Regions from separate parts of the Streptomyces sp. NPDC096193 genome, predicted to be linked through region 2. Evidence: riboswitches for the same ligand, from Rfam matches in the RefSeq annotation. Region 2 holds a riboswitch; the other holds the start of a gene.
What was found. A riboswitch is a leader RNA that binds a small molecule or an ion and turns the genes downstream of it on or off. The one in region 2 is predicted to bind glycine.
Positions count from the first base shown of each region.

Region 1: it holds a riboswitch for glycine, as region 2 does, so the genes downstream of both, gcvT (glycine cleavage system aminomethyltransferase GcvT) here and gcvP (aminomethyl-transferring glycine dehydrogenase) in region 2, are expected to answer to the same signal.

Region 1 covers NZ_JBEOSJ010000011.1:229,389-232,787, forward strand. The annotation lists gene ABTX78_RS18725 (enhanced serine sensitivity protein SseB) at 1-634, opposite strand, end outside; gene ABTX78_RS18730 (AAA family ATPase) at 719-1,393, opposite strand; glycine riboswitch at 1,604-1,701, shown strand; gene gcvT (glycine cleavage system aminomethyltransferase GcvT) at 1,851-2,966, shown strand; gene gcvH (glycine cleavage system protein GcvH) at 3,025-3,399, shown strand, end outside.
Region 2 covers NZ_JBEOSJ010000001.1:599,140-602,538, reverse strand. The annotation lists gene ABTX78_RS02750 (DNA polymerase IV) at 1-1,128, shown strand, start outside; gene ABTX78_RS02745 (PRC-barrel domain-containing protein) at 1,038-1,472, opposite strand; glycine riboswitch at 1,536-1,631, shown strand; gene gcvP (aminomethyl-transferring glycine dehydrogenase) at 1,808-3,399, shown strand, end outside.

The sequences.
Region 1 (3,399 bases), on a different contig from region 2:
CGTTGCTGCCGACCGCGTCCCAGCCGGACAGCTGCACACCGATGAACAGGGTGGGCGGGTCGCCCTCGATGGACGCGAGCGCCCGCCGCGCGGTGACGACCACTCCGGACTCCTCGAACTCACCGGCGGCGGCGGCCAGGAAGTCGACGGGCTCCTCCTGCCAGTCCGGCTCGAACAGCCGCACCCGCCCGCCGCTCGCCCCGACCTGCGGCCCGCCCGGTTCGTGGCGTCCGGCCCGGCAGAGCTCCGCCACGGCGGACGGCGGCAGCGGGGTGCCGACGACACCGCCCGGGTTGACGGCGATGCCCAGCTGCGGCGGCAGCCCGCGGGCGAAGTCGCGCGCGGGCGCCACGGTGAAGGGCATATGACTGCCCACACAGGTCAGGAACTGGTGCTCGGAGCTGAAGACCGGCACATACGCCTGTCCCTCGATCTCCGTGGTGGGCAGATCGAGGTTGGGGCTGTCCGGGCCGCCGCCGTTGGGCAGCGGCACCCAGAGGAAGCTGCGGCCGAGGACCTCCACGAGCCGGCCCCCGGCAGCCGGGTTGCCGAGGGAGGCGCCGAGCACCTCTTCGAGCTCGTTCGCCGGCCAGCCGCCGGACGGATGCGGATGCGCCTGTCCCTGAATGGTCATGTGCTGGTCTCTCCCCCGGCTCTCCTCTGTGCTTCCCCCGACCCTAATGCGCGCGCCCGCCGGGCCGGGGACGGGGCCGAGCGATCACTCCTCGCCGAAACCGACCCGTGACAGCACGGTCGCCGCGTCCCGGTCGAGCAGCACCGCCGAAGCGCAGCCGGCGGGCAGTTTCCCGGCCTCCGCGTCACCGATGAGCCGGCCCACGGCGCGCTGGTGCCGGGCGAAGGCGTAACCGGACACCCCGCGGCCGCGCTCGCGCTGTCCCTGCCGGGCGATCCCCGGGGAGACGTCGAGGAGAACGAGATGGAGCGCGCTGCCGCGGCGCCGCGCCTCCCGGCCCAGCCAGCGCCGCACCCAGGTCTGGGTCCCGCAGTCGTGCACGACCACGCTCTCGCCGGAGCGCAGGGCCCGGCGCAGGCCCGCGTAGTGGGCGAGCCGCACGAAGGGCCGGTAGACGGCGTACGGGAGGAACCTCGGCATCCTCGCGTCCCACCGGTCCCGCGTGTCCTGGGAGTCGATCCGCCGGCCGCTTGCCGCGCGTCTGATCAGTGTGGACTTCCCGCTGCCCGGCAGGCCCGACACCACCACGACGTCGCCCGCGGCGAACCCCAGGCTGTGCGGGCTGCGTCCCCCGCGGTCCCGCAGGTCACGCAGCACGGGCGCCGCCCCCAGGACGTCGCCGACCTCTCGGGCGGGTACCTGCGGCGGCGCAGGCACTCCCGCGGCGGTCGCATATGCACCGGACTGCTGCAAAGTCATCACCCTCCCCCTGTCGGGTCACCCCCCACACTTGCCCATGGAGCGTAAAGAAATGGTAATGCGACGAGGTCGATTTGCCGGTGAGGAGCGCCGTGCCGTCCGCAGAAAGCTCCCAAGCCGTCCGCTCCGGCCCCGAGCCCTCCGGCCTGGGGGGACGCCCTTCGGCGCGATGCGTGCAATGATGTGCCCGCCAACTGCATACCGGCCGCTTGAATCCACGCGGGAGAGTCCTGGCCACAGTGTGCGCCGGGCGCCGAAGGAGCAAGTCCCTCCCTTGAATCTCTCAGGCCCCGTACCGCGTGTGATGAGGCAGATCTGAAAAGCGAGCCGCGTTCGAGTGGCTCCACCCAAGGTGCAAGTCACGTCCACCAGTACGCGTGGTCGGGACGAACCTCTCAGGTTCCGATGACAGATGGGGAGGATTGTCCTCGCCGGCCATGCCCTGGGAGTCACATCCATGACCAGTTCCCCCCGTCTCACCGCCCTCGATGCCCTGCATCGCTCGCTGGGCGCGACCATGACCGACTTCGCGGGCTGGGACATGCCCCTGCGGTACGCCAGTGAGCGCGACGAGCACACCGCGGTCCGCACCCGTGCCGGCCTCTTCGACCTCTCCCACATGGGCGAGATCACCGTCACCGGCCCGCAGGCCGTGGACCTGCTGAACTACGCGCTCGTCGGCAACATCGGCACCGTGGGCCCCGGCCGTGCCCGCTACACGATGATCTGCCAGGAGGACGGCGGCATCGTCGACGACCTGATCGTCTACCGCCTGGCCGACACCGAGTACATGGTCGTCGCCAACGCGGGCAACGCCCAGATCGTGCTGGACGCGCTGGCCGAGCGCGCCGCGGGCTTCGACGCGCAGGTGCGCGACGACCGCGACGCCTACGCGCTGATCGCGGTCCAGGGCCCCGAGTCGCCCGGCATCCTCCAGTCGCTCACCGACGCCGACCTCGACGGGCTGAAGTACTACGCGGGCCTGCCCGGCACCGTCGCCGGCGTCCCGGCGCTGATCGCCCGGACCGGCTACACCGGCGAGGACGGCTTCGAGCTCTTCGTCCAGCCGCAGTACGCGGAGAAGCTGTGGCAGGCGCTGACCGAGGCGGGCGCCCCGGCCGGACTGATCCCGTGCGGGCTCTCCTGCCGCGACACGCTGCGCCTGGAGGCGGGCATGCCGCTGTACGGGCACGAGCTGACCACGGCGCTCACACCCTTCGACGCCGGCCTCGGCCGGGTCGTGAAGTTCGAGAAGGACGGCGACTTCGTCGGCCGTCAGGCGCTTCAGGCCGCCGCCGAGCGGGCCGAGACCGCACCCCCGCGCAAGCTCGTCGGCCTGATCGCCGAGGGCCGCCGGGTGCCGCGCGCCGGGATGTCCGTGGTCGCCGGCGGCCAGGTCGTCGGCGAGGTCACCTCGGGCGCCCCGAGCCCCACGCTCGGCAAGCCGATCGCGATGGCCTATGTGGACGCGGCCCACGCCGCGCCGGGCACCGAGGGTGTCGGGGTCGACATCCGCGGTACCCATGAGCCGTACGAGGTCGTCGCGCTGCCGTTCTACAAGCGCCAGAAGTGATCGTCCGCACTCCCCCCTCGTTCCCCAGCACTCCCCCGCGTACAGGAGAATTCAGGCCATGAGCAACCCCCAGCAGCTGCGCTACAGCAAGGAGCACGAGTGGCTGACGGCCGCCGAGAACGGCGTGTCGGCGGTCGGCATCACGGAGCACGCGGCCAACGCGCTCGGCGACGTGGTGTACGTACAGCTCCCGGAGGTCGGCGACACGGTGACCGCGGGCGAGACCTGCGGTGAGCTGGAGTCGACCAAGTCCGTCAGCGACCTGTACTCCCCGGTCAGCGGTGAGGTCACGGAGACCAACGAGGACGTCGTCAACGACCCGTCGCTGGTGAACACGGCGCCCTTCGAGGGCGGCTGGCTGTTCAAGGTGCGTGTCTCGGAGGAGCCGAAGGATCTGCTCTCCGCGGACGAGTACACCGAGTTCTCCGGCAAC
Region 2 (3,399 bases):
GCCGCGGACGACACCGCGTCCGCCAGGGCCACCGGTGAGCGGCTGCGTGCGGCCATCCGTGCCGTCACCGGACTGACCGGCTCGGTCGGCCTGGCCGGGTCCAAGATGCTTGCCAAGATCGCCTCGGAGCAGGCCAAGCCGGACGGCCTGGTGCTCATCGAGCCCGGCACCGAGCGTGAGCTGCTCGGACCGATGTCCGTGCGCACACTGCCGGGCGTGGGCCCGGCCACGGGAGAGCATCTGCGCAGGGCCGGTATGACCATCTGCGCTGATCTGGCCGAGGCGGGCGAGGACGAGCTGGTGCGGCTGCTCGGCAAGGCGCACGGGGCGTCCCTGTTCCGGATGGCGCTCGGGCACGACGACCGGCCCGTCGTGGCCGAGCGGGACACCAAGTCGGTGTCGGTGGAGGACACCTTCGACGTCGATCTGCACGACCGCGTCCGGATCCGGATAGAGGTGGAGAGGCTCGCCGACCGGTGCGTCAACCGGCTGAGGGCCTCGGGGCACTCGGGCCGCACCATCGTGCTGAAGGTCCGGCGGTTCGACTTCTCCACGCTCACCCGCTCCGAGACGCTGCGTGGGCCGACGGACGACCCTGCCGTGGTGCGCGAAGCGGCGGGGAGGCTGCTGGAGTCCGTCGACACCACGGGCGGGGTGCGGCTGCTCGGCGTGGGCGTGACGGGCCTCGCGGACTACACGCAGGAGGATCTCTTCGCGCAGGCCGCGGCCGCCGGGGAACAGAAGGCGGGAGAACCGGCCGACGGCGAGGCGGCGGATGCCGCTGTGCCGCACCGGGAGGAGAAGGCGCCCGAGCCGGAGCCGGAGGCGGCTCTCGCCGAGCGACGCTGGCCCGCGGGCCACGATGTCCGGCATGCCCAGCTGGGGCCGGGATGGGTGCAGGGCAGCGGCATCGGGCGGGTCACGGTCCGGTTCGAGGAGCCGACCTCACCGCCGGGGCGTGTCCGCACCTTCCGGGTGGACGACCCCGACCTGGAACTGTCCGACCCGCTGCCGCTGGTGACTCCCCCCGAGGGGGATCAGTCCTCCTGGCCGGCGACACGGCCGAAGGAGCGGTCGCCGGACGAGGGCGCGGAGGTGTCCGGCGGGGTCGAGAGGTCGAGCCCGTAGTGGTGGTAGAGCTGTAGCTCCTGCTCGGGGGAGAGATGGCGCCCCACTCCGAAATCGGGGGCGTCCTTGATCAACGCGCGTTCGTACGGCACCCGCAGTCCGTTGTCGACGAACTCGCTCGGCTCCAGCGGGACGAAGGCGTCCCTGCTGAAGAGCCCGGTGCGGACGGCCGCCCATTCGGGTACGCCGGTGGCATCGTCGAGATACACCTCGTCCACAGTCCCGATCTTGGCCCCGTTGCGGTCGAACGCCTTGCGGCCGATCAGGCTGCGCGGATCGATGTCGGTCTGCACGGTCCCTCCAAGAGGTCGCAACTGCTCCGTAAATGATACGAAAGTGCACATCGGGGGTGTCGGCCACTTGAGCGATCGACGAGAAGACGCGCTGGTACGCTGACTAACGGCTGCTGACCCCGTGCGGGAGAGTCCACCGGAGGAAACGGTGGCGCCGAAGGAGCAAATCCTCCCCGGAATCTCTCAGGCACCCTGTACCGCACGGACGAGGTCACTCTGGAAAGCAGGGCGGGCGTCGGACGGCATCCGCTCTCACCGACGGTGAAAGCCGGGTTCCCTCGTGGGGATCCGGTGAAGCTCTCAGGTTGAGATGACAGAGGGGGAGGCCGTCCGGGTACCCGCGCCGTGGTGCCCCTCGCAGGTCGTCAGACCAGGAGGCCTCCATCATGACCGCCAACCGCATTCCGCTCGCACAGCTGGAGCGAGGCACCCCCTTCGAGCAGCGCCATATCGGACCCGACGCCGAGGCGCAGGCCAAAATGCTGGCCCAGGTGGGATACGGCTCGCTCGACGAGCTGACCGCGGCCGCGGTTCCCGACGTCATCAAGAACGCCGAGGCGCTCGCGCTGCCCGACGCGCGCACCGAGCCCGAGGTACTCGCCGAGCTCCGGACGCTCGCCGATCGGAACACGGTCCTCGCACCGATGATCGGCCTCGGCTACTACGGCACGTTCACACCGCCGGTCATCCTGCGCAACGTCATGGAGAACCCGGCCTGGTACACCGCGTACACGCCGTACCAGCCCGAGATCTCCCAGGGCCGGCTCGAAGCCCTGCTCAACTTCCAGACCATGGTCGCCGAGCTGACGGGCCTGCCCACCTCGGGCGCCTCGCTGCTCGACGAGAGCACGGCCGCCGCCGAGGCCATGTCGCTCGCCCGCCGCGTCGGCAAGGTCAAGAACGGCGTGTTCCTCGTGGACGCCGACGTCCTGCCGCAGACCCTCGCGGTGATCGAGACCCGCGCGGAGCCGACCGGCGTCGAGGTCGTCACCGCCGACCTGCACGACGGCATTCCGGCCAAGATCGCCGAGCGGGGTGTCTTCGGCGTCCTGCTGCAGTACCCGGGCGCCTCGGGAGTCGTACGCGACATCAAGCCCGTGATCGAGCAGGCCCACGAGCTCGGCGCGATCGTCACCGTCTCCGCGGACCTGCTGGCGCTGACCCTGATCACCTCGCCCGGTGACCTCGGCGCCGACATCGCGGTCGGGACCACGCAGCGCTTCGGCGTCCCGATGGGCTTCGGCGGACCGCACGCCGGGTACATGGCCGTGCGCGAGAAGTTCGCCCGCAGCCTCCCGGGGCGTCTCGTCGGCGTCTCCGTGGACGCGGACGGCAACCGTGCCTACCGACTCGCGCTGCAGACCCGTGAGCAGCACATCCGCCGGGAGAAGGCCACCAGCAACATCTGTACCGCGCAGGTGCTGCTCGCCGTGATGGCGGGTATGTACGCCGTCTACCACGGGCCCGAGGGCCTGCGGACGATCGCCCGGCGCACCCACCGCTACGCGACGCTGCTCGCCGCGGGCCTGCGCGCCGGCGGTGTGGAGGTCGTCCACGGCGCGTACTTCGACACGCTCACCGTCCGCGTGCCGGGTAAGGCGGCCGACGTGCTGCACGCCGCCCGGGAGGGCGGGGTGAACCTGCACCTCGTCGACGCCGACCATGTCTCCCTGGCCTGCGACGAGACCACGAATCGTGCGCAGCTGACCGCCGTCTGGGGCGCCTTCGGCGTCGACGCCGACATCGAGGCGCTGGACGCGGCCGCCGCGGACACCCTGCCCGAGTCCCTGCTGCGCACCGACGAGTACCTCACGCACCCGGTCTTCCACCAGAACCGTTCCGAGACCGCGATGCTGCGCTACCTGCGCCGCCTCGCCGACCGTGACTACGCGCTGGACCGCGGCATGATCCCGCTCGGCTCCTGCACCATGAAGCTGAACGCGACCACCGAGATGGAGCCGGTGACCTGGCCGGAGTT